DNA from 4 places in the Delftia sp. WSY_7 genome. Region 1 is predicted to be linked to each of the others. Evidence: predicted binding sites of a transcription regulator. Region 1 holds the regulator's gene; each other region holds the start of a gene.
The links. The regulator LexA, encoded in region 1, represses DNA repair genes until DNA is damaged. The targets are predictions, from matches to a motif close to ACTGTATNNNNATACAGT.
Positions count from the first base shown of each region.

Region 2: a site for LexA is predicted at 2,882-2,899, ahead of ACF8ME_RS20825 (DNA topoisomerase IV subunit B). Genes of this name have one in related genera too.
Region 3: a site for LexA is predicted at 2,879-2,896, ahead of ACF8ME_RS22460 (putative DNA modification/repair radical SAM protein). Genes of this name have one in related genera too.
Region 4: a site for LexA is predicted at 3,810-3,827, ahead of recA (recombinase RecA). Genes of this name have one in related genera too.

Region 1 covers NZ_JBICLB010000033.1:305,511-312,425, reverse strand. Annotated here, with positions in the region: gene ACF8ME_RS13570 (helix-turn-helix domain-containing protein) at 1-366, opposite strand, end outside; gene ACF8ME_RS13565 (MFS transporter) at 508-1,689, shown strand; gene ACF8ME_RS13560 (hypothetical protein) at 1,773-2,180, opposite strand; gene lexA (transcriptional repressor LexA) at 2,340-3,014, opposite strand; gene ACF8ME_RS13550 (asparaginase) at 3,113-4,102, shown strand; gene adk (adenylate kinase) at 4,193-4,849, opposite strand; gene kdsB (3-deoxy-manno-octulosonate cytidylyltransferase) at 5,106-5,900, opposite strand; gene ACF8ME_RS13535 (Trm112 family protein) at 5,954-6,136, opposite strand; gene lpxK (tetraacyldisaccharide 4'-kinase) at 6,201-6,915, opposite strand, start outside.
Region 2 covers NZ_JBICLB010000035.1:224,184-231,098, forward strand. Annotated here, with positions in the region: gene dapA (4-hydroxy-tetrahydrodipicolinate synthase) at 1-672, opposite strand, end outside; gene ACF8ME_RS20810 (class I SAM-dependent methyltransferase) at 748-1,317, opposite strand; gene ACF8ME_RS20815 (hypothetical protein) at 1,385-1,534, opposite strand; gene ACF8ME_RS20820 (MFS transporter) at 1,536-2,762, opposite strand; gene ACF8ME_RS20825 (DNA topoisomerase IV subunit B) at 2,933-4,915, shown strand; gene ACF8ME_RS20830 (lytic transglycosylase domain-containing protein) at 4,921-5,802, shown strand; gene parC (DNA topoisomerase IV subunit A) at 5,842-6,915, shown strand, end outside.
Region 3 covers NZ_JBICLB010000040.1:108,788-115,702, forward strand. Annotated here, with positions in the region: gene purL (phosphoribosylformylglycinamidine synthase) at 1-624, shown strand, start outside; gene ACF8ME_RS22455 (TIGR03915 family putative DNA repair protein) at 703-1,542, opposite strand; gene ACF8ME_RS22460 (putative DNA modification/repair radical SAM protein) at 1,558-2,877, opposite strand; gene ACF8ME_RS22465 (SWIM zinc finger family protein) at 3,358-4,818, shown strand; gene ACF8ME_RS22470 (DUF5691 domain-containing protein) at 4,815-6,569, shown strand; gene ACF8ME_RS22475 (AAA family ATPase) at 6,636-6,915, shown strand, end outside.
Region 4 covers NZ_JBICLB010000034.1:169,896-176,810, forward strand. Annotated here, with positions in the region: gene ACF8ME_RS15545 (hypothetical protein) at 1-1,054, shown strand, start outside; gene yddG (aromatic amino acid DMT transporter YddG) at 1,077-1,997, shown strand; gene recX (recombination regulator RecX) at 1,994-2,473, opposite strand; gene recA (recombinase RecA) at 2,676-3,779, opposite strand; gene ACF8ME_RS15565 (MarR family winged helix-turn-helix transcriptional regulator) at 3,927-4,427, shown strand; gene ACF8ME_RS15570 (response regulator transcription factor) at 4,528-5,202, shown strand; gene ACF8ME_RS15575 (sensor histidine kinase) at 5,298-6,797, shown strand; gene ACF8ME_RS15580 (LysR substrate-binding domain-containing protein) at 6,781-6,915, opposite strand, start outside.

The sequences.
Region 1 (6,915 bases):
GCAGTCTTGCCACAGGCCGGGCCGCAGCCCCGGCTCCACGAACACGGTGCGCATGGCCACGGGGCCGGCGGCCATGTGGATGGCGTGCAGGGACTGTGGTGGAACCCAGACGGCGCATCCCGGGGGGACGACCCAACTGCCCGAATCCGCGCGGATCAGCATCACTCCCTCGGTGGCATGCAGCAGCTGGCCGCGGCGGTGGGCATGCGGTGCGATGGCAGCGCCGGCCGCCATGTCTGTGGCAAAGGCCACGACCGGGCGGGCCGTGTGCTCGCCGTGCGGGGGCAATGGAGCGGCCGCAGGCACGTCATCCAGGCAAGCGCGTGTGCGGGCATGGGAAAGTGGGCCACTTTGCCGGGTTGTCATTTTCTCGACGATTGTTGTTGCTTCGTAGCAGGAATGCAGATCATGCACTTTCTACGATGACCCACTTTCAATCCGCAGGAAAGTGGCAGGTATGGAGATGATTTCCCTTTCGAGAATGACGGACGTGACAGGAGGCAGGGCATGAACCGCGCACGTCTGGGGCTGCTTACGGGCACGCATGCCATCAACGACCTCTACCAGGGACTGGTTCCTGCGCTGTTGCCCTTCATGGTGCTGGAGCGCGGCTACAGCTATACGGAAGCCAGCGGCCTGATGCTGGCGGCCACGGGCCTGTCGAGCATGGTCCAGCCGCTGTTCGGCCTGTATGCCGACCGGTCGCCACGGCCCTGGATGGTGCCGGCCGGCTTTGTGGTGGCCGCCCTGGGCCTGGCCCTGGTGGGCATGAGCCCGGACTACTGGGTCAGCTGGTTGGCTGCCGTGCTGTGCGGCCTGGGGATCGCGGCCTACCATCCGTCCGCAACGGTGGCGGCCCGCATGGCGGGCGGCGGCTCGCAGAAGGCGATGAGCGTGTTTTCGGTGGGCGGAACGGCGGGGGCATCGTTCGCTCCCATGCTGGCTGCGGCCGTGGTGGGCGCAGGCGCCTTGCACCGCAGCTGGATGCTGGCCCTGCCTGCAGCGGCCATGCTGGTGCTCTGGTATGCCTGTACTTGGCGGGATGGAGCCAAGGACCATTGCGCCACCCGGCGCCTGGCCGTGGCTCAGGGCGAATTGCCCGCCAACCACTGGCGCGCCTTCTTCCTGCTGTGCGGGGTCATCGTCTGCTGGTCGATTCCCTATGTGACGGTGCTGTCCACCCTGCCCATGTTCGTGACGCGCGAGCTGGGCGGCTCGGACTTCATGGGAGCGGCCACGCTGACCTCATTCACAGCCGCTGCGGCGGTGGGCACTTTGCTGGGGGGCACGCTTGCAGATCGCCGGGGGCGCACGCAGGCCATCCGCGCCGGCTACCTGTTGGCATTGCCTGCCCTGGCGGCCCTGGCCCTGGCCTCCACGCCATGGATGGCGCTGGCCTGCACCATGGCCCTGGGCGTGTGCATGTTTCTTCCGTTTGCCGCCCAGGTCACGCTGGCCCAGGACTATCTGCCGCGCAACCAGGCCACGGCCAGCGGGCTGACCCTGGGGCTGGCCATGTCGATAGGCGGCATGGTGGCGCCGTTGTTCGGCATGCTGTCCGATGCGCGCGGACTGCGTTTTTCGTTGAGCGTCGTGCTGTGCATTCTGTGCGTTGCCGCGGCGCAGGCGTGGTGCATGCGCAATCGGCGCAGCGAGGGGAGTGCTGCACCGGCGGCTGTCAGGGCCTGATGCGCAGCCCCTGCCGCTGGGCAAAGCAAGAGACAGGCCCGGGCTCTCGCAGACCGGGTGGACGGGTTGGTCTCAGGGCGACCTCAGGCCGGTGTCTGCGCGCCGTGCGCTTCCATGCGTTCCAGGGCGGCACAGACATCGGCCATGCGGCCCGAGATGAACAGGCATTCGGGCTGCTCCTGCGGCGAGCGCTGGATGATGCGCAGACCCGAAGGCAGGGCCTGATCTGCCGGAAGTGAGGGCAGTTCGGGTTGCAGGGGCAGCAGCAGCTGCGCATCCCTGTGTTCTGGCAGCCGTGCTGACTTGCTGCGCCGCTGCTGGCTGCGGCGGCGTGCCTTGCTGAAGGACAGGATGGTCGCCTGCTCGGATTGCACAGGCGATTCGGGCTGGATGGTGCGCATGGCGGGCTCCATGGCGGCGGCGGGCAGGCGAATGCCCTGTGCCAGGCGCAGGAAGGACAGAGAAGACAGTGTTGGCAGAGCGAATCCCATGTGACGACTCCTGTTGGCGTATTTCAAAGAGGCATGGACACAGGCAGGATTGCGGTTTGCGGGCAAAGCTCCGCCCAGGGCGAAGCTGCAAGGCTTCGCGCCTACCACCTGGGCGGTGCATGAAGTAGGGGGCAACCCGTGCAGGGCTGCCTGTCCGGTTTACATGGACATGCTGTTGCGGATCAGCCCCACGGCCAGGCCTTCAATGGCAAAGGCCTCTTCGGGAGCGACGCGGATCACCGGGTAATCGGGGTTTTCCGGCAGGAGCTCCACGCCCTGCGTGGTGCGGCGCAGACGCTTGACGGTGACTTCATCTCCCAGGCGTGCCACGACGATCTGCCCGTTGCGGGCTTCATGCGCGGACTGCACGGCCAGCAGATCGCCGTCCATGATGCCCGCGTCGCGCATGGACATGCCGCGCACGCGCAGCAGATAGTCCGGGCGGACCTGGAACAGGCTGGGTTCGACGGAATAGGTCTGGTCAATATGTTCCTGGGCGAGAATGGGCGAGCCCGCCGCAACGCGGCCCACCAGCGGCAGCATCAGCGGCGCCAGGGCCGACAGCGGCAGCCCGAAGCTGGTGCCGCGTGCGGCATTGATGTTGCGCACGGTGTCGGTACGCAGGCGAATGCCGCGGGAGGTGCCGCTGACCAGTTCGATCACGCCTTTGCGGGCCAGGGCCTGCAGATGTTCCTCTGCTGCGTTGGCGGACTTGAAGCCCAGCGTGTTGGCGATTTCCGCGCGGGTGGGGGGCGCGCCCGTGCGGGAGATGGCGGCCTGGATCAGGTCCAGGATCTGTTGCTGGCGGGCGGTGAGCTTGGGATGGTCGAGCATGGCGTGCGTCCGGTCCTTGAATTCAGATGGCAGGCAGAGAAGTCATCTGATGATTTATACAGTATCTGTATTTTTAACCAGTTTTCCAAGAGGTGCAAGTGGGGCAGTCAAAGTTGGTGATTCTTGGCACGGGCGGCACCATCGCCGGCCGGGCGGATTCGCAGTCGCAGGCAGTGGGATACAAGGCCGGACAGATCACGGTGCAGTCGCTGCTCGATGCCGTGCCGGATCTGGAGCAGCAGGCGCTGGGGCCTGTGCAGACGCAGCAGATCGCGCAGGTGGACAGCAAGGATATGGACTGGCCCGTGTGGCGCGCGTTGCTGCGTGCCTGCACGCAGGCGCTGGAGGATGCGGACACACGCGCCGTGGTGATCACGCATGGAACGGACACGCTGGAAGAGACGGCCTGGCTGCTGCACAGCCTGCTGCCTGCCACCAAGCCCATAGTGCTCACTTGCGCCATGCGCCCGGCCACGGCCCTGCTGGCCGACGGACCGCAGAATCTGCGCGATGCCGTGACCGTGGCCGCCAGCGGCGGGCGCAGCGGTGTGTGGGTGGTGGCCGGCGGCGAAGTGCATGCGGCGGCCCAGGTGCAAAAAGTCCACCCTTACCGACTGCAGGCCATGCGCTCCATGGAAGGTGGCCCGCAGGCCCTGGTGGAGGAAGGGCGCGTGCGCTGGCTGGTGGCTGATGCGCCGGTCACGCCGGTCGTCCCCGTTGCGCGGATGGTGATTTCCGCTCCCGCTCTGTCTGACCTGCTGGCGCTGGATGACCTGCCCTGGGTCGAGGTGGTGTTCAGCGTTGCCCTGGCGCGAGCCTGCGGCGTGGATGCGCTGGTGGCCGCAGGCGTGCGCGGCATCGTGGTGGCCGGCACGGGCAATGCGACCGTTCACGAAAGCATGGAAGCGGCCTTGCTGCGTGCGCGCGACAAAGGCGTCTGGATCTGGCGGGGCACGCGCTGCGCCGAAGGCCTGCCCGTTGCCTCGGGGCTTGGCACGGACCCCGCAGAGGCCGATCTGGTCCAACTGCCCGTGGCCAAGGCGCGGATTGCCATGATGCTGGCGCTGGCCGCGCAGCCGCGCGACTGATCCTCTGGGCGTCGCCGGCGCTTCAGATGCAGGCGGGCAACAAAAAAGCACCCGGCGGGTGCTTTTCTGGGGTCTGGCGCATGGCCTGCGTCATTCAGCCAGTGCTGCCAGGGCGCGCTGGGTGATGTCTTCCACCGAGCCCAGGCCGCTGATGGCGCGGTACTTGGGGGCTGCTGCGGCTTCCTTCTCGGCCCAGGCGCGGTAGTAGTCCACCAGCGGGCGGGTCTGGCTGCTGTAGACGTCCAGGCGCTTCTTGACCGTTTCTTCCTTGTCGTCCTCGCGCTGCACCAGCGGCTCGCCGGTCACGTCGTCCAGGCCTTCGACCTTGGGCGGGTTGAACGTGACGTGGTAGGTGCGGCCCGAAGCGGGGTGGGAGCGGCGGCCGCTCATGCGCTCGATGATGGCATCGAAGGGCACATCGATCTCGAGCACGTAGTCCAGCTTCACGCCGGCGGCCTTCATGGCGTCGGCCTGGGGAATGGTGCGGGGAAATCCGTCGAACAGGAAGCCGTTGGCGCAATCGGGCTGGGCAATGCGCTCCTTGACCAGATTGATGATCAGGTCGTCGCTGACCAGTTGGCCGGCGTCCATCACGGCCTTGGCCTGCTGGCCCAGGGGCGTGCCGGCCTTGACGGCGGCACGCAGCATGTCACCGGTGGAGATCTGGGGAATGCCGTACTTCTGGCAGATGAAAGCGGCTTGCGTGCCTTTGCCGGCGCCGGGTGCGCCCAACAAAATCAGTTTCATGGAAGTCCTTGAGGAGAGTAGAAATTCTTGTCTGCCGGATCGGCCCACCGGGGCGGACAGTCCATGCGTCATTTTTTTGTCGCGGGCAAGGATAGCACGCACAGGGCCAACACTGGCTTACACGCACGGGGCAAAACTGTCGCCTGTGCAATCGCCAAAACCTGCGTTTTGCTGTCCGACAAAACCGCATGGGCGGCGTTGCTGCAAATGGCGATGCCCGGCATCGCCATTTGTGCGTTTTCAGCGGCCGGCCGATTCAGGCCGGCGGGTTGGACAGCTGGGCGCGCACCCGCTCCAGATCCTCGCGCGTGTCCACGCCAGGGCCAGGTGCATGGGGTGTGACATGGACGGCGATGCGGTGGCCGTGCCACAGCGCACGCAACTGCTCCAGGGCCTCCAGTGCCTCGGTGGGTGCCTGGGAAAGCTGGGGGAAGCTGCGCAGGAAGCCGGCGCGATAGCTGTAGATGCCGATGTGGCGCAGCGGTGCGAAGCCGGGGTGGCCCAACGCTGCCGATGCCGTCTCCCACCATGCCTGGTCCGCATGCTCGCGCGCGAAGGGAATGGGCGCACGGCTGAAATAGTGGGCCATGCCCTGGCCATCGCAGACGACCTTGACCACGTTCGGGTTGACGAAGTCGGCAAGGCTGTCAATGGCATGCGCCGCCGTTCCCATGCTGGCCGAAGGTTGCCGGGGCAGCAGGGCGGCCACGGCGTCGATGAGTTCGGGGGCGATCAGCGGCTCGTCGCCCTGGACATTGACCACGATGTCATCGCCATCGAGACCCAGCAGCGCGCAGGCCTCGGCCAGTCGGTCGCTGCCGCTGGCATGGTCGTTGCGCGTGAGCACGGCCGCCACGCCATGCGCGGCACAGGCGGCGAGGATGCTTTCGTCATCGGCTGCGACCACGCACCGTGCGGCGCCGCTGCGGCTGGCGCGCTGTGCCACGCGCACGACCATGGGAAGCCCTGCAATGTCGGCCAGGGGCTTGCCCGGCAGGCGGCTGGAAGAAAGGCGGGCGGGAATCAGAACCGTGAAGGGCGCGGAGGACATGGTGCGTGCAGGAGTGAGGCGAAGGCGTGGGGCGGCGCAGGTGATGGGAAAAATCAGTCCTCGATCTCGTCGTCGTCCAGCGTGCGGGCCTCGGTTTCCAGCAGCACGGGAATGCCGTCGCGCACCGGGTAGGCCAGGCGCGCGCTGCGCGAGACCAGTTCCTGGTGCTCGCGGTCAAAGCGCAGCGGGCCTTTGGTGACGGGGCAGACCAGCAGTTCGAGAAGTTTGGCGTCCATGGCGGATCCTGTGTTTTGAAGGGAAAGGGCGGGCCGTGGCAGCCAGCCGAGACGGAGATGATAGTCAGGCGGGGCAGGGGCGCAGTGCCTGCAGCCGCTCATCCAGCAGCGCCCAGAAATCCGCCGGCAGCTGCAATTGCAGCGCAACCGCCCAGGCCTGGGGATGGGTGCGCCACAGCTTGACGGCATCTTTTTCGGTGCAGACCAGCGGGTCTTCGTTGCGCCCCAGGCGCTGGAAGCTCTCAAAATTATAGTGATCCGGCAGCGCCTGGACATGCTCCAGCGTCAGGCCTTGCTCGCGGGTCAGCATGGAGAAAAAGCCCTCGGGCCGGGCCACGGCGGCCACGGCCTCCACGGGTCGTCCGCGCAGGGTCGCCAGGGGAATGCGCTCACCGCGCGCATTGACGCCTTCAGCGGCCAGTTGGCGATGCATGGCAAAGGCGGGTGCATCCGTTGGCGGGCAGGTACCCGCGTGCAGCACGGCGGTGACGGGGCGCGGCCAGGGCTCGCGCAGCGGGCCGGCCGGCAGCAGCCAGCCGTTGCCGATGCCGTCGTCATTGAAGACGCACAGCTCGATGTCGCGGGCCAGGGCCAGGTGCTGCAGGCCGTCGTCGCTGATGACCACATCCACCTGCGGGTGGCGGGCGCGCAGGGCCTGGACGGCCTCGATGCGCTTGCGGGCCACGAAGACCGGCACGCCGCTGGCACGCGCCAGCAGCGCGGGCTCGTCACCCACGTCGGCGGGGGCGCTGTCAGGACGGGCCTCGCGGCAGTCGTCC
Region 2 (6,915 bases), on a different contig from region 1:
CAGATCGCTCATCAGGCGCGGCGCCACGTTGGCCGTGACGCTGATGTTGCCGTGGCCGCCGCACAGCATCAGTGCCACAGCGGTCGGATCATCGCCGGAGTACACGCCGAAGCCTTCGGGCACTTCACGGATCAGCCACTGGGCGCGTTCGATGTTGCCCGTGGCTTCCTTGATGCCGATGATGGCGGGAATCTGCGCCAGGCGCAGCACGGTGTCGTGCTGCATGTCGGCCACCGAGCGGCCGGGCACGTTGTAGAGCACCACAGGCAGGTCGCCCACCGCTTCGGCAATGGCCTTGAAATGCTGGTACTGGCCTTCCTGCGTGGGCTTGTTGTAGTAGGGCACGACCTGCAGCTGGCTGTCGGCACCGACCTTCTTGGCGTAGCGGGCCAGCTCGATGGCCTCGTGCGTGCTGTTGGCGCCGCAGCCTGCCATCACGGGAACGCGGCCCGCAGCCTGCTCGACGGACACGCGGATGATTTCGCAGTGTTCCTCCACGTTGACGGTGGGGGATTCGCCTGTCGTTCCCACCACGCCGATGCAGTCCGTGCCCTCGGCCACATGCCAGTCGATGAGTTTTCGCAGCGCCGGGTAGTCAACACTACCGTCCTCGTGCATGGGCGTGATGAGGGCAACGATGCTGCCAGTGAGAGCGACGGAGGAGGATGTCATGTCCGCAAGAAAAAACGGGAAAGGATCATTCTAACGAGTGTCGGAGGCAGGCCCAAGGCGGTCGCCTGTAGGGATTCAGGCGATTGCAGAGCCTGACGCCTTCTGATGCGCCAGCATGGCCACGGGTTCCCGGCCTGTTGCATCGGGGCGCAGTGCCGCAATGCGCTGGACCACGCGATCGGGCTCGCCCAGCTGGCCGTGCTCGTAGGCCACGATGTGCCAGCCCGCGCAGGCCTGCAGCAGCTCGCCGGGCGCCAGCAGGAAATCGGGGCGGGAAGGCTTGCCGAAGGCCTCGTTGCCCTGGGCAAAGGTTTCGTACAGCAGCACGCCGCCGGGGGCCACGCTGCCCAGCAGCGCCGGCCACAGCGGGCGCCACAGATAGTGGGTCACGACCACGGCACCGAACTGCCGGCCGGGCAGGGGCCAGGGGCCGTTTTCAATGTCGGCGCACAGCAGCTCGCCCACGCCCTGCAGGCCGGCCAGGGCCTGGGCATCGCGGTCCACGCCCGTCACTGCATGGCCGCGTGCATGGAACCAGCGCATGTGGCGGCCAGGGCCGCAGGCCACGTCGAGCACGGTGGCCTCGGGTGCCAGAAGATGCGACCAGCGTTGGATCCAGGGCGAAGGCGGCGTGGCTGCGTGCATGTGAAATTTCGGAAATGAATTGAAAGCGGCCGCCATTGTGCCGCCAGGCCTTTGCCGCGCTTCAATTTCAGAAGCAGGCCCAGAGCTGGTCGGCCATGCCCAGCATGAACTCGGGCTGCAGATAGAGCATGAAGACCAGGCCCAGCACCAGCAGCACGGCGGCCCACAGCGCCAGCCTGCGCAGCAGCTGTGGGCGGGGCGTGGTGGCTGTCGTCATGTCAGGCCGCCGCCTGCGCCGCACGCGGCCTTGCCACCGGGGCTTCGCGTATCGGCAGGTTCAGCAGGCCGGCGGCCACGCCCAGGCCGATGGCCAGGTACCAGACCACCTGGTAGCTGCCGGTGTGGTCATACAGATAGCCGCCCAGCCAGACACCCAGGAAGCTGCCGACCTGGTGGCTGAAGAACACCATGCCGCTCAACATGGACAGATGCTGCACGCCGAAGATCTGGGCCACGGTGGCATTGGTCAGCGGCACGGTGGACAGCCACAGCAGTCCCATGGCGGCCGAGAAGATGTAGACCGACCAGGGCGTCAGCGGCGCGAGCAGGAAGAGCACGATCACCACCGAGCGCGTGAAGTAGATGGTGGACAGCAGGTAGCGCTTGGGCAGGCGCTGGCCCAGGTTGCCGGCCACATAGGTGCCGACGATGTTGAACAGCCCCACCAGCGCCAGCGACACGCTGGCCACCTGCGGTGCCAGCCCGTAGTCCTTGAGGTAGCTGGGCATGTGCACGCCGATGAACATCACCTGGAAGCCGCAGACGAAGTAGCCGGCCGTCAGCAGCACGAAGCTGGGTGTGCGCAGGGCCTCGGCCACGGCCTGGGCTGCGCTCTGGTCGCGCACGGGCCGGGTATTGCCGGCCGTGAAGCCCGGCTCGCGCAGGCCGAAGGCCAGCGGAATGATCATCAGGGCGCACAGCGACAGCAGCAGCAGGGCGTTGGACCAGCCGAAGTTCGAGATCAGGCTGCCTTCCACGGGCACCATGAAGAACTGGCCGAAGGAGCCCGCCGCCGCCGTCACGCCCATGGCCCAGCTGCGCCGCGCCACGGGAATCTGGCGGCCCAGCACGCCGTAGATCACGGCATAGGTGGTGCCGGCCTGGGCTGCGCCTATCACCACGCCGGCCGTCAGGGCGAACCAGGTTGTCGTGGGCGCCATGGCCATGCCGGCCAGGCCCAGCGCATACAGCAGCGCGCCCACCAGGAGCACGCGGAACGCGCCGAAGCGGTCGGCCAGCATGCCGCCGAAGATGCCGAGCACGCCCCAGGACAGGTTCTGGATGGCAATGGCCAGCGCGAAGGACTCGCGCGTCCAGCCCATCTCCTGGGTGATGGGCTGCAGCCACAGGCCGAAGCCGTGCCGGATTCCCATGGACAGCGTCACGACTGCGCCCCCGCACAGCAGTATCTGCACCATGGACATGGGTTGGTTGTTTTTGTGCATGCGGCAAACTTTAGCGAAACTCCGGGTTTTGCGCTGCGATGCGTGGGTCGCCCATGCGCCAGCGCGGCACTTCGTAGCCCTTGGCGGCACTGGCCTTTTCGGGATAGTCAATGTCAATGACTGTGAATGTATCCAGCACTGAGCCGGGCTGCGCACTACAATCCGCCCCCATGGCAGTCAAACCATCTCCCACTTCCGCCAGCGAATACTCCGAAGGCTCGATACGCGTGCTCAAGGGCCTGGAGCCCGTCAAGCAGCGTCCTGGCATGTACACGCGCACCGACAACCCCCTGCATGTGCTGCAGGAGGTGATCGACAACGCGGCCGACGAGGCGCTGGCCGGCTTCGGCAAGAAAATCCGCTTCACCCTGCATTCCGACGGCTCCTACAGCGTCGAGGACGACGGCCGGGGCATCCCCTTCGGCATGCACCCCGAGGAAAAGGCGCCCGTGGTGGAGCTGGTCTTCACGCGGCTGCATGCGGGCGGCAAGTTCGACAAGGGCAAGGGCGGCGCCTACAGCTTCTCGGGCGGCCTGCATGGCGTGGGCGTCTCGGTCACGAATGCGCTGGCCACGCGCCTTGAGGCCTGCATCCACCGCGAGGGCAAGGTGGCCACCATCGCCTTCTCGGGCGGCGACGTGGTCGAGCCCCTGCAATCGCGGCCGCTGGCCGCGGGCGAGCGCAAACAGGGCACGACCGTGCGCGTGTGGCCCGATGCCCGCTACTTCGAATCCTCCCAGCTGCCCATGGGCGAGCTGATGCATCTGCTGCGCAGCAAGGCCGTGCTCATGCCCGGCGTGTCGGTGACCCTGGTCAACGAGAAGACGCGCGACACCCAGACCTGGCAGTTCAAGGGCGGCCTGCGCGACTATCTGCAACAAAGCCTGCATGGCGAGGCCGTCATCCCCCTGTTCGAAGGCGAGGGCTTTGCCGACCGCCACCACGACAGCTTTGCCGAAGGCGAGGGCGCCGCCTGGTGCGTGGCCTTCACCGAGGATGGCGCGCCGCTGCGCGAAAGCTATGTCAACCTGATCCCCACCACGGCCGGCGGCACGCACGACAGCGGCCTGCGCGACGGCCTGTTCCAGGCGGTCAAGGCCTTCATCGAGATGCATTCGCTGCTGCCCAAGGGCGTCAAGCTCATGCCTGACGACGTCTTCGCGCGCGCCAGCTATGTGCTCAACGCCAAGGTGCTGGACCCGCAGTTCCAGGGCCAGATCAAGGAGCGCCTGAACTCGCGCGATGCCGTGCGTCTGGTCAGCGGCTACGTTCGCCCTGCGCTGGAGCTGTGGCTCAACGAGCATGTGGAATGGGGCCGCAAGCTGGCCGAGATCGCCATCAAGGCTGCCCAGACCCGCCAGAAGGCGGGCCAGAAGGTCGAAAAGCGCAAGGGCTCGGGCGTGGCCGTGCTGCCCGGCAAGCTCACCGATTGCGAAAGCCGCGACTTGAGCCTGAACGAGGTCTTCCTGGTCGAGGGCGACTCGGCCGGCGGCAGCGCCAAGATGGGACGCGACAAGGAAACCCAGGCCGTGCTGCCCCTGCGCGGCAAGGTGCTCAACACCTGGGAAGTCGACCGTGACCGCCTGTTCGCCAACAACGAGATCCACGACATCTCGGTGGCCATCGGCGTGGACCCGCATGGCCCCCATGACACGCCCGACCTGTCCGGCCTGCGCTACGGCAAGATCTGCATTCTTTCGGATGCCGACGTGGACGGCTCGCACATCCAGGTGCTGCTGCTCACGCTGTTCTTCCGCCACTTCCCCAAGCTCATCGAGGCCGGCCACATCCATGTGGCGCTTCCGCCGCTGTTCCGCGTCGATGTGCCTGCGCGCGGCAAGAAGCCAGCAGCCAAGATGTACGCGCTGGACGAGGGCGAGCTGACCGCCATCCTCGACAAGTCCGCCAAGGATGGCGTGCCGCGCGAGAAATGCCAGATCAGCCGCTTCAAGGGCCTGGGCGAGATGAATGCCGAGCAGCTGTGGGAAACCACGCTCAACCCCGACACGCGCCGCCTGCTGCCCGTGCAGTTCATGAATTTGGACTTTGCGGCGGCCGAGCAGGTCGTCACCAAGCTGATGGGCAAGGGCGAGGCTGCGGCGCGCCGCGAGCTGATGGAGTTGCACGGCGACGCCATCGAAGTGGATATCTGATCCCCATGCCCCTGCGCCCGGCTGCCCCACAGCACCTTCCGCACCGCCCGCACCCTGCGCGCGCCGCTGCCGCGCGCGCGCTTGCAGCGCTGGGCGCGGCCCTGGCGCTGTGGGGGGTGGCGCAGCCCGCGCATGCCGATCTCTGGGCCTTCGTGGACGAGCGCGGCATCACGCACTTCGCTGCGCAGGCGCTGGACGAGCGCTACAAGCTTTACTTCCGCGGCTCGCTGTATGACAGCACCGAGCAGGGACTCAAGCCCCCGCTGGTGGAAGCCGAGGCCGCTGCCGACGATGACGGCGGCAGCGATGCCGGGCGTAGGCTGCAGGCGAGCACGCGGATGCAAAGCTTCTTCGACATCTCGCCGCGCTACAAGAGCGTGCGCGGCCACCTGCGCAAGGCGGCGGACCACACGGGGGTGGACTACGACCTGCTCAAGGCCGTGATTGCCGTCGAGTCGGGCTTTGACGCGCAGGCCATCTCGCCCAAGGGCGCAGTCGGCCTGATGCAGCTGATGCCCGCCACGGCCCAGCGCTTCGGCGTGGAGGCCAGCCGCCAGCGCAGCGTGCAGCAGCAACTGGCCGACCCGGCCGTCAACGTGCCGGCCGGCGCGCGCTACCTCAACCATCTGATGGGGCTGTTCCCCGGGCGGCTGGACCTGGTGCTGGCCGCCTACAACGCGGGCGAGGGTGCTGTGCGGCGTGCGGGGCAGGCCATTCCTCCCTATCAGGAAACCCGCAATTACGTGAAGGCCGTGCTCGGTATCTACGAGCAGCTGCAGGGCGGGCGCCAGCGTGCGGGCCAGGCAGCGCCTGCGGTGGCGGCACAGCCTGGCACAGCGCCCCGGATACGGATGACCTTGTCCACAGGGCTGCCATCGCCGCGATGAGCGGCCTTCACTGCATTTATTGAGATCACGAATTTCTTCATGAGCGATCAAAACACTCTGGATCTGGCCCAACAGGCGGCCGGCGATGCCCTGGACCTGGGCCAGTACGCACAGCGCGCCTACCTTGAATACGCACTGTCTGTCGTCAAGGGCCGGGCACTGCCCGATGTCACCGACGGCCTCAAGCCCGTGCAGCGGCGCATTCTGTACGCCATGGACCGCATGGGCCTGAGCTACAGCGGCCCCAACCACAACACGGCGGCCAAGCCCGTCAAAAGCGCGCGCGTGGTCGGCGATGTGCTGGGTCGCTTTCACCCGCACGGCGACCAGTCGGCCTACGACGCGCTGGTGCGCATGGCCCAGGACTTCAACCAGCGCTATCCGCTGGTCGATGGCCAGGGCAATTTCGGCAGCCGCGACGGTGACGGCGCAGCGGCCATGCGCTACACCGAGGCGCGCCTGTCCAAGATCACGGGCCTGCTGCTCGACGAGATCGACATGGGCACGGTGGACTTCGTGCCCAACTACGACGGCAGCACGCAGGAGCCGCAGCAGCTGCCCGCGCGCCTGCCGTTCGCCCTGCTCAACGGCGCCAGCGGCATTGCCGTGGGCCTGGCCACGGAAATCCCCAGCCACAACCTGCGCGAGGTGGCCGACGCCTGCGTGGCCCTGATCAAGCGGCCGCAGCTCAGCGACGAGGAACTGTTCCAGATCATCCCCGGCCCCGACTATCCGGGCGGCGGGCAGATCATCAGCAGCGCCTCCGACATCCAGGATGCCTACCGCACGGGGCGCGGCAGCCTCAAGCTGCGCGCGCGCTGGAAGATCGAGGAGCTGGCGCGCGGCCAGTGGCAGATGGTGGTGACCGAGCTGCCGCCCGGCGTCTCGGCGCAGAAGGTGCTCGAAGAGATCGAGGACATCACCAATCCCAAGGTCAAGACCGGCAAGAAGACGCTGAGCCAGGAACAGACCCAGCTCAAGGCCAGCATGCTAGCCGTGCTCGACGGCGTGCGCGACGAGTCCAGCAAGGATGCGCCCGTGCGCCTGGTCTTCGAGCCCAAGACCGGCAAGGTGCCGCAGCAGGAGCTGGTCACGGCGCTGCTGGCGCACACC
Region 3 (6,915 bases), on a different contig from region 1:
TTCGCCGGCGTGGTGGCCTGCGGCGGCTTCAGCTACGGCGACACGCTGGGCGCCGGCATCGGCTGGGCGCGCTCCATCACCTTCAACGACAGCCTGTCCGCGCAGTTCCAGCAGTTCTTCGGCCGCAGCGACACCTTCGGCCTGGGCGTGTGCAACGGCTGCCAGATGTTTGCCGAGCTGGCCGACATCATTCCCGGTGCCCAGGACTGGCCGCGTTTCACGCAGAACCAGAGCAACCGCTTCGAGGCGCGCCTGTCCATGGTGGAAGTGCTGGAGTCGCCCAGCCTGTTCCTGCAGGGCATGGCCGGCAGCCGCCTGCCCATCGCCGTGGCCCACGGCGAAGGCTTTGCCAACTTCCGCTTCCGCGGCAATGCGGACAAGGCCATCGCCTCCATGCGCTATGTGGACAACCACGGCAAGGCCACCGAGCAGTACCCGTTCAATCCCAACGGATCGGCCGGCGGCCTGACGGCAGTGACCACGGCCGATGGCCGCTTCACGGCCATGATGCCCCACCCCGAGCGCGTGTTCCGCAACGTGCAGATGAGCTGGACCAACGGCGACAAGTCGGAATTCAGCCCCTGGATGCGCGTGTGGCGCAACGCCCGCAAGTGGCTGGGCTGATGCACTGAGCGACGCTGCAAAGCAGACAAAGGCCCTTCGGGGCCTTTTCTTTTTTCTGTTTCTTTTTGGCGGCTGCCGTTACGGCGCCAGCATCTGCGCCGTGCGCGCGCGGGCCTGCTGGACCAGGGTGGAGATCAGCACCGTCTCGGGCAGGTTGTGCCAGTAGCGGCGCGGCATCTCGCGCAGCATGGCCTGCTCCTTCAGGCGTGCCGGATTGAAGGTGCTGGCGTAGTAGGTCAGCCACAGGGCCTCGCCCGCGTCGGCTGGCGGGGCATCGCTGCGGCGCGCGCCGGGCGCCAGGCGCAGCGCATGGCCGTCCCAGTGCGCGCTGCATTGCGGCGTGAGGATGGCCCAGTGCATGTTGGCAAAGCGCTTGCAGAAGAAGGGCGCCGCCGCGCGCACGATGTGGTGCTCGGGCTCGAACCAGGCGATGTGCAGCTCGGGCAGGTTCTGCCGCTGTGTCGTCCGAAAGCGCACGAAGGCGTGCATCTTGTGGATCTCGCGCGAGACGGGGCGGGCCAGGGCCTCGATGGCGCGCCAGTCCGCATCCAGCGCATCCAGCCGCAGTTCGGGCCAGGCCTGCATGCGCGCCAGCCAGCGGTGGCACAGCTCGAAGCGGCCTGCCGCGCGGTGCATGCAGGCATGGCGCAGGGCGGACATCTGGGTGTCAGACAGGGACAGCCCTGCCTCGCCGGGGCCGGCCAGCCCGGCAAGCGCCGAGGCGGGCATGGCCTGCTGCGGCGCGCTGGAAAACAGGTCCACCCCCGCGCCGAGTGGCTGCGCACCCCGCGTGTCGGGCCACCGCCAGCGCACCGCAGCGGGGTCGGCGCCGTGGGCCAGCAGCGCCCGGCAGGCTGCGCGAAAGCCGGGCCAGTCGTCGGGGCTGTCGAGTTCGATGGTGAGGGCCTGTCCGTGCATGGCGTGCTCCAGGTTCTAGAACAGGCTGGCCTGCAGTGCGCTTTGCACGCGCATGCCGCTGTGCCGCGCCTGGGCTTGGCTGGCCTGCGACTGCGCGATCAGCCGCGTGCGCAGCGCGGCCGAGTCGGTCTCGCCCAGCAGGGGGCGGTGGCCGTCGATCAGCACGAAGGGCAGGGCCTTTTGCACGGGGGCGCGCAGCCGCAGCAGGTCGTCCAGCCGCAGCCGGCGCACGCGGCGCGCCGCCAGCAGGCGCTCCACCGTCTGCGTGCCCAGGCCCGGCACGCGCAGCAGCAGGCTGCGCGGAGCACGGTTGAGGTCCACGGGGAACTGCTGGCGGTTGGCCAGTGCCCAGGCCAGCTTGGGGTCGATCTCCAGGTCCAGCATGCCGTGGCGGCTGGCCGCCGCGATCTCGCCCGCCCCGTAGCCGTAAAAGCGCATGAGCCAGTCGGCCTGGTAGAGCCGGTGCTCGCGCATGAGGGGCGGCGCCTGCGGCGGCAGGTCGCGCGAGGCATCGGGAATGGGGCTGAAGGCCGAGTAGTACACGCGGCGCAGGCCGTAGCCCGCATACAGCGTATGGCTGGATTCGAGGATGTCGGCATCGGTTGCGCGGTCGGCGCCCACGATCATCTGCGTGCTCTGCCCGCCCGGCGCAAAGCGCGGCACGGCGGCGCGCTGCGCGGGCGCGCCGGGCAGGGACTGCGCCTGGCGCTGCTCGCGCGTGGCCGCGCGCCAGGCCTGCACATGCCGGTCCACGCCCTGCATGGCCTGGCGTATGCGCCGGCCGTCCTTTTCAGGCGCGAACTGCGCCAGGCCGCTGGCCGTGGGCAGTTCCACATTGATGCTCAGGCGGTCGGCATGGCGGCCTGCCTGGGCCAGCAATTCAGGGGCGGCATCCGGGATGGTCTTGAGGTGTATGTAGCCGCGAAAGTCATGCTCCTCGCGCAGGCGGCGGGCCACTTCCACCAACTGCTCCATGGTGTAGTCGCTGGAGCGGATGATGCCGCTGGACAGGAACAGCCCCTCGATGCAGTTGCGCCGGTAGAAGTCCAGCGTCAGCTGCACCACCTCGGCCACCGTGAAGCGGGCGCGCTGCACGTTGGAGCTCTTGCGGTTGATGCAGTAGCGGCAGTCGAAGATGCAGACATTGGTCAGCAGGATCTTGAGCAGCGAGATGCAGCGCCCGTCGGGCGCATAGCTGTGGCAGATGCCCATGCCGGTGACCGAGCCCATGCCCTTGCCGTCCAGCGAGTCGCGCCCCTGCGATCCGCTGGAGGCGCAGCTGGCGTCGTACTTGGCGGCGTCGGCGAGGATGAAAAGTTTGCGTTGCAGCTCCATGGCTGTATGAATATACAGTATATTTGCCTGGCACATCCGGTTTTTCGAGAGCCCATCCCCCAGCCAGGGTCTGGTCCGGCCTTGCCTGGCTCCGGTTTGAACGCACTGTCGGCTATCGCAATGGCCAGCGGATTGCAATGGTTGCCAGTGCAATGGAATGAAACCGTTTTCAGTGCGGAATGAGTGCTTGCTTTCAATGGGTGGCGATGTGCATCGCAGGAAATGGTGAATGCGTGTTTCCTGCGTCTTTTTGCAATGCATGAAGGCTGGTACGGCTTGGTGCCATCAATGCATGCGCTGATATAGCGCAGCTGGCTGCGCGCCATGGGGTTCCCGGTTCATGGGAGAGAGGTTTGACGTTGTTGTGATTTGTTTCAAATTGCCGATAACTATTGCTGATAGGCTTTCGGGCTTGCCGGGCGCGGTCGTTTCTTCATTCAATGCGCCTGGCGATGACAAACACTTGGAGAGGGAGCTTCGGTGTCGCGTGTATTAGGAACAGAGAGCGAAGTGCTGGCGCTATCGCCGGACGCTTCCTCCAGCAAGGCCGCCAAGGGGCTGCAATCGCCCGCCAAATGGCCCACCATGGGTGCCAACGATGTGGCGGTGTGGGGCGAGTGCCAGGGCAGCGGCAGCAAGCCCTACCAGACCCAGGTGGACCTGTCGGGCCCCTCCTTCAAATGCTCTTGCCCCAGCCGCAAGTTCCCCTGCAAGCATGGGCTGGCGCTGATGCTGATGCGTGCGGGCGGCCAGGTCACCGAGGGTGGCGATCCACCGGCCTGGGTGCAGACCTGGCTGGACAGCCGCCAGGAAAAGGCCGAGAAGAAGGAGGCCAAGGCAGCCGCCGCGGCGGCCGAGCCGCCACCCGATCCCGAGGTTGCGGCCAGGCAGCAGGCCAGGCGCGAAGACAAGCGCTGGGACAAGGTCGAGGCGGGCCTGCAGGAACTGTCGCTGTGGATGCAGGACATGGTGCGCGCGGGCCTGGCCAACCAGGCCGGCGACTCCCAGATGCGCCAGCGCTGGAACACCATGGCCGCGCGCATGGTCGATGCGCAGGCCACGGGCATGGCGGCACGCATCAAGGACTGCCGGGATCTGGTGGACAGCCACCGCGACTGGCCGCGCGACATGCTGGTGCAGCTGGGCCACTGGCAGCTGATCATCGACGCCGTGCGCCGCCGTGAATCGCTCAGCCCCGAGGTCAAGGCCGACGTGATGGCCGCGCTGGGCTGGCCCATGGACAAGGCCGAGGTGCAGGCCCGCGGCCAGCTGGTCGAGGACGAATGGCTGGTGGCCGGCCTGCGCATGATCGAGCGCGAAGGCCGGCTCATGGAGCGCCGCGTCTGGCTGCACGGGCAGCGCACGGGCCGCATGGCCCTGGTGCTGGACTATGCGCAGGGCGGGCGCGGCTTCGAATCGGCCTGGGTGCCTGGCCATCGCTACGGATGCGCGCTGAATTTCTACCCGGGCCATGCGCCGCTGCGCGCCATTGCCGCCAACGGCAACGGGCCTGCGCTGCCTGCCGAGGGCGCCAGCCCGCTGGACACCTCGGCCGTGGGCGACGTCCTGCAGCAGATGGGCCGGCGCATTGCCGCCAACCCGCTGCAGGCCACGCAGCCGTTGTGCCAGGACGGGTTGCGCCTGGTGCCTGCCCAGGGCCAATGGTTTGCGGCCTGGCCCGATGCGCCGGGCGCATCGGCGGCTGCGCCCGGCGTGTCTGCTGACGGCACTGCCGCGCCTGTGCAACCCGTTCCCGTGGCCATTGACGATGCCGAAGCCTGGCGCCTGCTGGCGCTCAGCGGCGGCGCGCCCATGCAGCTGTTTGGCGAATGGGAGCCCGGCCCGGCCGTGGGCCGCTGGCGCCTGCTGAGCGCCTGGCAGGCCCGCGAGGGCGAAAGCGCCCGGCAATGTATCTGGCAGAACCAGGGTGAACCGGTATGAGCAACACACAACTTTGGACTGCGCTGCAGCAATCGGCCATGGTCGGCTCGGACCGGCTGGCCGTGCCGCCTGCGCTGGCTTCGGGCGTTGATCCGTCTGCCCCGTGGTCGCAGCAGGCCGTGCAGGCCGCGCTGCTGCCCCGGGCGGACCTGCCCGGCGACTCGCCCGCCCAGCAACTGCTGCGCGCCAGCGCCGTGGCGGCCGTGTTCGAGCGCGCAGGCTGGCAGCCCGGCGCGCAGGTGCGCCTGCCGGCACCGCTGGCCGTGCCGGCCGCGGCGCCTGCAGAATCGCGCCCCGCGCCTGCCGATGCTCGCCTGCAGACCCTGATGGGCGACGTGCTCAAGGACGGGCCGTTCGAGCTGCAGGCCTCCATGCTGCGCACCCTGGACCAGGCGGGCCAGCGCCTGCCCCATGACCTGCTGGTGCCTGCGCTGGAGCAGGGCCGCCAGTCCGTGGAGCTGCGCCAGTGGCTGGCCCCGGTGCTGGGCGAGCGCGGGCGCTGGCTGGGCGCGCTCAATCCGCAATGGAGCTATGCCAGCGGCGTGGAGGAAACCGCCGACCCCGAACTGGTCTGGCAGGAGGGCTCGGTCGAGCAGCGCGTGGCCCTGCTGCGCAGCGAGCGCGCGGCCGATGCCGCCCAGGCCCGTGCGCGGCTGGAAGGCAGCCTGAAGGAGCTGGGCGCCAAGGAGCGCCTGCCCATGGTCCAGGCACTGACCGTGGGGCTGGGCATGGACGACGAGCCGCTGCTCGAAAAACTGCTGTCCGACCGCAGCAAGGAAATCCGCGAGAACGCCGCGCAAATGCTCTCGTGCCTGCCGGACAGCGCGCACAGCCAGCGCGTCATGGGCTGGATGCAGTCCATGCTGCAGCAGGACGACAAGGGCCAGTGGATCGTGGAGCCTCCCGAGGAAGGCCTCAAGGAATGGGAGCGCGACGGCATCGCGCTCAAGCCCGATGCCTACTTCCGTGGCGGCAAGAAGGCCTGGCTGCTGGAGCAGATGGTGCAGCTCACCCCGGTGTCCTTCTGGACCCGGGCCCTGGGCCTGACGCCCCTGGAAGTGATGGAGTGGAGCCGGCGCAGCGACTGGAAATCCTCGCTGCGCCAGGGCTGGGTGCGGGCCTTGCAGTACCAGCTGGACGTGGAATGGATCGATGCCGCCCAGGCCCTGGGCCGCGACATGCGCCACGATGCGCTGCTGCCCGCCCTCATGGCCCGGCTGTCCCCCGAAGAACGCGAGTCCCGCTGGATTGCCCAGTTCGAGCGCGACAGGCACAAGCTCATCGACGCCATCGAGGGCATGTCCCAGTCGCTGGGCGGTGCCGAACTGCTCTCGCCGGCGCTGTCGGCGCGGCTGACCGAGGCACTGCATGTGGCCGTGGGCGGCAAGCAGATCACGGGCAACTGGCACAGCTACCGCGCCGACCAGGCCCTGCTGTCCTGCGCGCGCATGCTGGACGTGACCGCGCTGGAGCGCTTTGCCGAGCTGTGGCGCAAGCCCTCGGTGCTGGATGCACAGGTCGAGCCCGCGCCGGAGCCCCCGGCCGAGCCTGTTGCCGAGACCGCAGCCGCTTCGGCATCTGCAGCAACAGCCGCCCCGGCCATTCCCCTCACGCCCCAGCAGCAGGCGCGCCTCGAACGCAGCCGCGCGCGGCCCTGGGACGAGGAGCGCATGCGCGGCCACCTGGAGCGCATCGTCGAGCTGCGCCTGGGCCTGCACCAGGCCTTCATCGCACTGCGCGGCCAGGCCTGAGGCCGGGCCCGCTTTGCCACCCACCCCCTACCGAATCCCATTCCCATCCCTTTCCGGAAGCACACCATGAGCCAAGTCCTGCGCCAGCATGCCGAACAGCAATTCGCCGAAGAACTCGAAGCCCTGCGCAAGGTGGACGACCGTCCGCGTCCGCCCAACTGGAAGCTGTCGCCCTGGGCCGTGCTCCAGTACCTGATGGGCGGCAAGCTCGGCAACGGCTTCGAGGTCAGCCCCAAGTACATCGGCAATCCGCGCCTGATGGAAATCGCCGTCTCCACCCTGGCCACCGACCGCGCCCTGCTGCTGTACGGCGTGCCGGGCACGGCCAAGTCCTGGGTGTCCGAGC
Region 4 (6,915 bases), on a different contig from region 1:
CTATGGCGACATTGCGCGGCTCAATGCCCATCTGAAGTCGGAGTTCGCCAGCTTCGATGCGGTGGAGCCTCCGTCGCGCAACATCCGCAGCGAGCCGCTGCAGAACTTCTTCCAGCACATCGACAGCTATGCGGCTGGCACGGTCCCGGTGTCCGGCTGGGTCCACTCGCCCGACGCGAAGCTGCAAAAGCAACTGGCCGTGGCCGTCTTCGTGGACGGGCGCCCTTACTCGCACGCCCCCGTGCACATGCACCGCCAGGATGTGGCCCAGGCCAAGCCTGATTTCCTCACGCCCGATGTGGGCTGGCGTGCCGACATCCGCTATCCGGCGCTGGGCGAGGGCCTGCACCGCATCGACGTGGTGCTGCAGGCCGGCGGGCGCAGCCTGGGCCTGCTGGCCACGCGCCAGATCGCCGTGATGGACCGCCACCAGGGCGAGCCCAGGCCCCATGCCGCCGAGGCCTTGCCTGACTTCGGCAAGCTGCCGGACGGCGTGGAATTCTGGGTGGACAGCCCGCAGGACCGGCTGGCGCTGTTCTACAACCCGCTGGCGACGGACTGGAACGATTTTCGCGAGCAGCAGGTGGCCGATTACATCCAGGGCTTTTCCGAGCACATCGGGCACGGCTGCCTGGGCCGGGTGCCTCGCTTTGCCCACCAGCTCAACCCCCATGCGAATCCGAGCTGGGACGCCAGCCGCTACGCCGTGGAGCGCAGCCTGCAGCGCATGCCGGGGCTGTCCCTGGGTGTGAGCCTGTATGGCGAAGACACCTACGGCCCGCTGGTCGGCCAGATGCTGCGCCGCTATGGCCACACGGCCTATGGCGTGACGGAGTTCCATCCGCTGGTGGCCCTGTCGCCGCAGCGGCTGGAGAAAGTGCTGACCATGCACCGCCGCCAGGGCGCGCGCTTCCTGTCCTTCTTCATGGAAGCCCGGCTCGAGGATGCGACCGGCACGCAGTCCAGCAACGAGTTCTCCTTCGATGCGGACAACCGCGCGCACGGCTCGGACGCGCTTTACCGCTCGCTGCGCCAGGTGCTGCAGCCGCACTGACCTGCCGCGCGCAGCCTTTTCCATGTCTTCAGCGCACAGCAGTTCCCCTGCAGCCGCAGGCCGGGCCACCGCCATCGGCCTGCTGGCCGTGGTGTGCTGGAGCTGCACCGTGGGCCTGATGCGCTCGGTGGCCGAGCCGCTGGGCGCCGTGGGCGGCGCTGCCATGCTCTATACGGTCAGCGCCCTGTGCGTGGCCGCCGTGCGTGGCCTGCCCAGGCCGTCGCAGTGGCGGGCCATGCATCCGGCCTACTTCTGGGGCTGCGGCCTGCTGTTTGCGGTCTATGAAATCTGTCTGTCGCTGGCGATCGGTCTGGCGCAGGACCGCGCCCAGGCGCTGGAGCTGGGGCTGATCAATTACCTGTGGCCCAGCCTGACCATCGTCTTGGCCGTGCTGCTGCGCCAGCAGCATGCGCGCTGGTGGCTGTGGCCCGGCGTGCTGCTGTGCCTGTGGGGGCTGACGCGCGTGCTGGGTGGCGACTCGCTGCAACTGCGGGGCATAGCGGACCACATGCTGGCCAATCCGCTGGCCTATGGACTCGCCTTTGGCGCGGCCCTGCTGTGGCCCTGCTATTCGCTGGCTGCTCGGCGCTGGGGTGGGGGGCACAATGCCGTGGGGTTGTTCCTGATCTGGACTGCGCTGGCGCTGTGGATCAAGTGGTTGTGGCTGGGTGGCGAAGGCGGCATGCACTGGTCAGGCACCGTGGTGCTGCAGCTGCTGGCCGTGGGCGGGCTCACGGCCATGGGCTACAGCTGCTGGGAGCACGGCATACAGCACGGGCATCTGGCCGTGATGGCGGCGGCCTCGTACTTCACGCCCGTGTTCTCTGCCTTGCTGGCCAGTGCCTGGCTGCAGGTGCAGCCGGGCTGGGGCTTCTGGCAGGGCGTGGCGCTGGTGACCGTGGGGTCGCTGGTGTGCTGGGGCGCAACCCGGCGCGTGGATTAGTTGCCTTCGTCTGCAGCTCCGTCATCCCAGTCTTCGCTGCGCCCGCGCAGCACCTTGCTCGCTATTTCTCCGCCAAAGCCGCGCGCGGCCAGAAAGCGCATCTGCTTGAGGCGTTCCTGCGGGGTGGCCGGCGGTGTGCCGAAGCGCTGGCGCCATACGGCATGGGCGCGCTGCAGTTCGGTGGCGCGCAATTGTTCTGCGGCGGCGCGCACCAGGCCATCGTCCAGCCCCTTGCTGCGCAGCTCCTGCACCACGCGTGATGTGCCAAAGCGCGCGGCCTTGCGATGCAGCACGGACTCGGCCACGCGCTCGGCGCTGATGAAGCCGCGCTTCTCCAGCGCGTCGAGCATGGCGCCCAGGTCCTCGCCTTCCTCCACATGGGGGGCGAGCTTGCGTTCCAGCTCCAGCCGTGAATGTTCGCGCTGGCCCAGCAGCTTGAGCGCCCGGCCCTTGAGCGACAGCTTGGCGAATCCCATGCGGCAATGTCTCCTGAATCGTCCCGAATAAAAAGGGCCCCCACGCTCCCCTTGCTGCGCAAGGTCCGCTGCCCCCCAAGGGGGCCGCTTTTTTGCCTTGGGGCGTCCCGGCGATAAAAAAGGCGCAGACGTGAGCCTGCGCCAAGATGGCAAACACAGTGTGTGCAGGCGCGGCGGCGCCTGCAGTGAGGGGTCTGGGCGCTCAGGCCTCGATCACGCCGTCCTTGTCGGCCTTGGCCTTGCCCGCCTTGGCGGCCTTGGCTTCGGAGGCATCGCCACCGGCCGTGGGCAGCAGGGCGATGCCCAGGCTGTCGCGCACCTTGTTCTCGATCTCCACGGCCAGGCCGCTGTTCTCGCGCAGGAATTCGCGGGCGTTGTCGCGACCCTGGCCGATCTTTTCGCCGTTGTAGGCGTACCAGGCCCCCGACTTGTCGAGGATCTTGGCGTTGACGCCCATGTCCAGGATTTCACCTTCGCGCGAGATGCCTTCGCCGAAGAGGATGTCGAACTCGGCGGTCTTGAACGGGGGCGAGACCTTGTTCTTGACGACCTTGACCTTGGTTTCGTTGCCGATAGCTTCGTCGCCCTTCTTGATGGTGCCGGTGCGGCGGATGTCCAGGCGGACCGAGGCGTAGAACTTCAGCGCATTGCCGCCCGTGGTGGTTTCGGGGCTGCCGAACATCACGCCGATCTTCATGCGGATCTGGTTGATGAAGATGACCATGCAATTGGTCTTCTTGATGGTGGAGGTCAGCTTGCGCAGCGCCTGGCTCATCAGGCGGGCCTGCAGGCCGGGCAGCTGGTCGCCCATCTCGCCTTCGATTTCGGCGCGCGGTGTCAGTGCGGCCACCGAGTCCACGACGATCATGTCCACGGCGCCCGAGCGCACCAGGCTGTCCACGATTTCCAGGGCCTGCTCGCCGGTGTCGGGCTGGCTGATCAGCACTTCGTTGAGGTTCACGCCCAGCTTCTGGGCATAGCTGGTGTCCAGCGCGTGTTCTGCGTCGATGAAGGCGCAGGTGCCGCCCTGCTTTTGCATTTCGGCGATGACCTGCAGCGTCAGCGTGGTCTTGCCCGAGGATTCAGGGCCGTAGATCTCGATCACGCGGCCACGGGGCAGGCCGCCCACACCCAGGGCGATGTCCAGGCCCAGCGAGCCGGTGGAGACGACCTGGATGTCCTGGATGGCTTCGCCTTCACCCAGGCGCATGATCGTGCCCTTGCCGAACTGCTTTTCGATCTGGGCGAGTGCGGCCTGCAGGGCCTTGGCTTTTTCACTGTTGGCGGTGGTGACGGCGGTGTTCATGCGGACTCCTGGGTTGGGTATGGATTCAGCTCTGTATTTGCATTCAGGCTGGATGCTTGAACAGTAGTTTATGGGCTTGCTGCCTTGATTTGTTGGTGTTTTTGGTCAGTTTTCCTGACTTGTTGGATTTGCCTCCACAATGCATCCATGAGTGAGCTTTCCCCTGTCACGCCGCCCGCCGACGCCTGGCGCCAGACCCACCTGGGCCGCCTGCTCGGCCATGCCATGCGGCGGTTCGACGCGCGTGTACTGCAGCTCATGGCGCGCGATGTGGAGGTGCCGCTGGCACTGTCCAACCTCGCTGCGCGCGACAAGGTGGGGGCGGCCCATATCCACATCACGCGGCATCTGTCGCTGGCTGGCGACCGGCTGACGGACCTGGCAGAGCGCGCAGGCATGACCAAGCAGTCCATGGGCGACCTGGTGACCCAGTGCGAGGCCTGGGGCCTGGTCACGCGCGAGAGCGACGAGCGCGATGCGCGCGCGCGCCGCATCCGCTTCACGCCAGCGGGCCTGGCCTGGCTGCAGGCTTTCCATGACGCCGTCTCCCAGGCCGAGGCCGAATTCCGCGAGGAAGTCGGCGACGACATCGCCACCGTGGTGGCGCTGGGGCTGGAGGCCTACGCGGGCGGCGGCTCACTCGGGTAAGGTCCCTGCCCGCGCTGCGGGGCGCATCCTAGAATCCTGGGAATTAAAGGCGCGCATTTCCAACTCCCAGAGCGCGCCTGCATTACAGGAGACATCCCCCATGCGCATTCTGATTGCCGAAGACGACCAGGTCCTGGCCGATGGCCTGCTGCGCAGCCTGCGCGGCTCGGGCGCCGTGGTCAGCCATGTGGCCAATGGCAGCGAGGCCGACACCGCGCTGATGACCAGCAGCGAATTCGATTTGCTGATCCTGGACCTGGGCCTGCCCAAGATGCACGGTCTCGAAGTGCTCAAGAAGCTGCGCGGCCGCGGCGATGCGCTGCCGGTGCTCATCCTCACGGCGGCCGACAGCGTGGAAGAGCGCGTGCAGGGGCTGGACTACGGTGCCGACGACTACATGGCCAAGCCGTTTGCGCTGTCCGAGCTGGAGGCGCGCGTGCGCGCCCTCACGCGGCGCGGCATGGGCGGCGCCAGCAGCACCATCAAGCACGGCCCGCTGGTCTACGACCAGGCCGGCCGCGTGGCCACCATCGACGGCAAGATGGTCGAGCTGTCGGCGCGCGAGCTGGGCCTGCTGGAAGTGCTGCTGCAGCGGGCCGGCCGGCTGGTCAGCAAGGACCAGTTGGTCGAGCGCCTGTGCGAGTGGGGCGACGAAGTCAGCAACAACGCCATCGAGGTCTACATCCACCGGCTGCGCAAGAAGATAGAGCGCGGCCCCATCCGCATCGCCACCGTGCGCGGCCTGGGCTACTGCCTTGAGAAGATCGCGTCCTGAGGCCGCTGCCGTGGCTGTCAGGCCCGGGTTGGCTTGCCTGCGCATAGTGGTGGTTGCCGCGGGGCCGTGAACCCGTCGTAAGGGGCTGCCCGCCGATGAAAATCTTCCAGCGTGAACAGCGCTCCCTGTTCGGCGAGATCCTTGACTGGATGCTCACGCCGCTGCTGCTGCTGTGGCCCGTGAGCCTGGCGCTGACCTGGCTGGTGGCCCAGGGCCTGGCCAACAAACCCTTCGACCGTGCGCTGGAATACAACGCCCAGGCGCTGGCCCAACTGGTGATGGTGCAGCACGGCAAGGTGCTGTTCAACCTGCCGCAGTCGGCCAGCGAGATCCTGCGTGCCGACGAATCGGACACCGTGTATTTCCAGGTGCTGGGCGTGAAGGGCGAATACCTGGCCGGCGAGCGCGACCTGCCGCCGCCGCCCGAGCCCGACGAGGCTCTGACTGGCGCGGCGCCTCCAGGCTTGCCGTCCGGCGGCACCGTGCAGCTGCGCGATGCGGAATTTCGCGGCATCGATCTGCGCGTGGCCCATGTCTGGGTGCGCATGCCCCTGCCGGGCGAACCGCAGGCCCTGGTCCAGGTGGCCGAGACGCGCGAAAAGCGCAGCGTGCTGGCCACGGAAATCATCAAGGGCGTGATGCTGCCGCAGTTCGTCATCCTGCCGCTGGCCGCGCTGCTGGTGTGGCTGGCGCTGGCGCGCGGCATCAAGCCGCTGCACCGGCTGGAGGAGCGCATCCGCGCGCGCCGGCCCGAGGACCTTTCGCCCATCAACCACAAGGACGTGCCGCTGGAAGTCGTGCCGCTGGTGGATTCGGTCAATGACCTGCTGGGCCGGCTGGGCGACTCGCTGGCCACGCAAAAGCGCTTCCTGGCCGACGCGGCCCACCAGCTCAAGACGCCGCTGGCCGGGCTGCGCATGCAGGCCGAACTGGCCCAGCGCGAAGGCGTGAGTACGGGCGAGCTGCGGCAGTCCCTGGCCCAGATCGCGCGCTCCAGCATCCGTGCCACGCACACCGTCAACCAGTTGCTGGCGCTGGCGCGTGCCGAGAGCGCGGGCCTGGGGCGGGGCCTGGCCATGCAGCCGTGCAACCTGGTGCGCATCGTCACCGACGTGGTGCGCGACTGCCTGCCGCGCGCCATGGACAAGCATGTGGACCTGGGATACGACGGCGCCGAGTCCTCGGCCGCCGGCGTCTGGCTGCAGGGCAATGCCACGCTGCTGACCGAGCTGGTGCGCAACCTCGTGGACAACGCCATCAACTACACGCCTTCCACCAGCAGCCGGCCGGGCATGGTCACCGTGCGTGTGCTGGCCGATCCTTTTGGTCAGGTCCTGCTGCTGCAGGTGGAGGATTCGGGGCCGGGCGTGCCCGAGGCCGAGCGCGAGCTGGTGTTCCAGCCGTTCTACCGCGTGCTGGGCTCGGAGGCCGATGGCTCGGGCCTGGGCCTGCCCATCGTGCTGGAGATTGCGCGCCAGCATGGCGGGCAGGTGGTGCTGGAGGATGCGCATCCGGGCCAGCAGCCACCGGGCGCACGCTTCAGCGTGCGCTTCACGGCACTGCGCTCGCCGCCGCCGCCTAAGCCTGCGGCATAGGTGGCGCCTGACCGGCTGCCGCAGGGGCATCGGGGGCTACAGGGGCCATCGCCACCCGTCCCGGTGTCTGCGCCGCATGGTCCACCAACCAGTTGCGGAAGATGCCCAGCGTGCCATG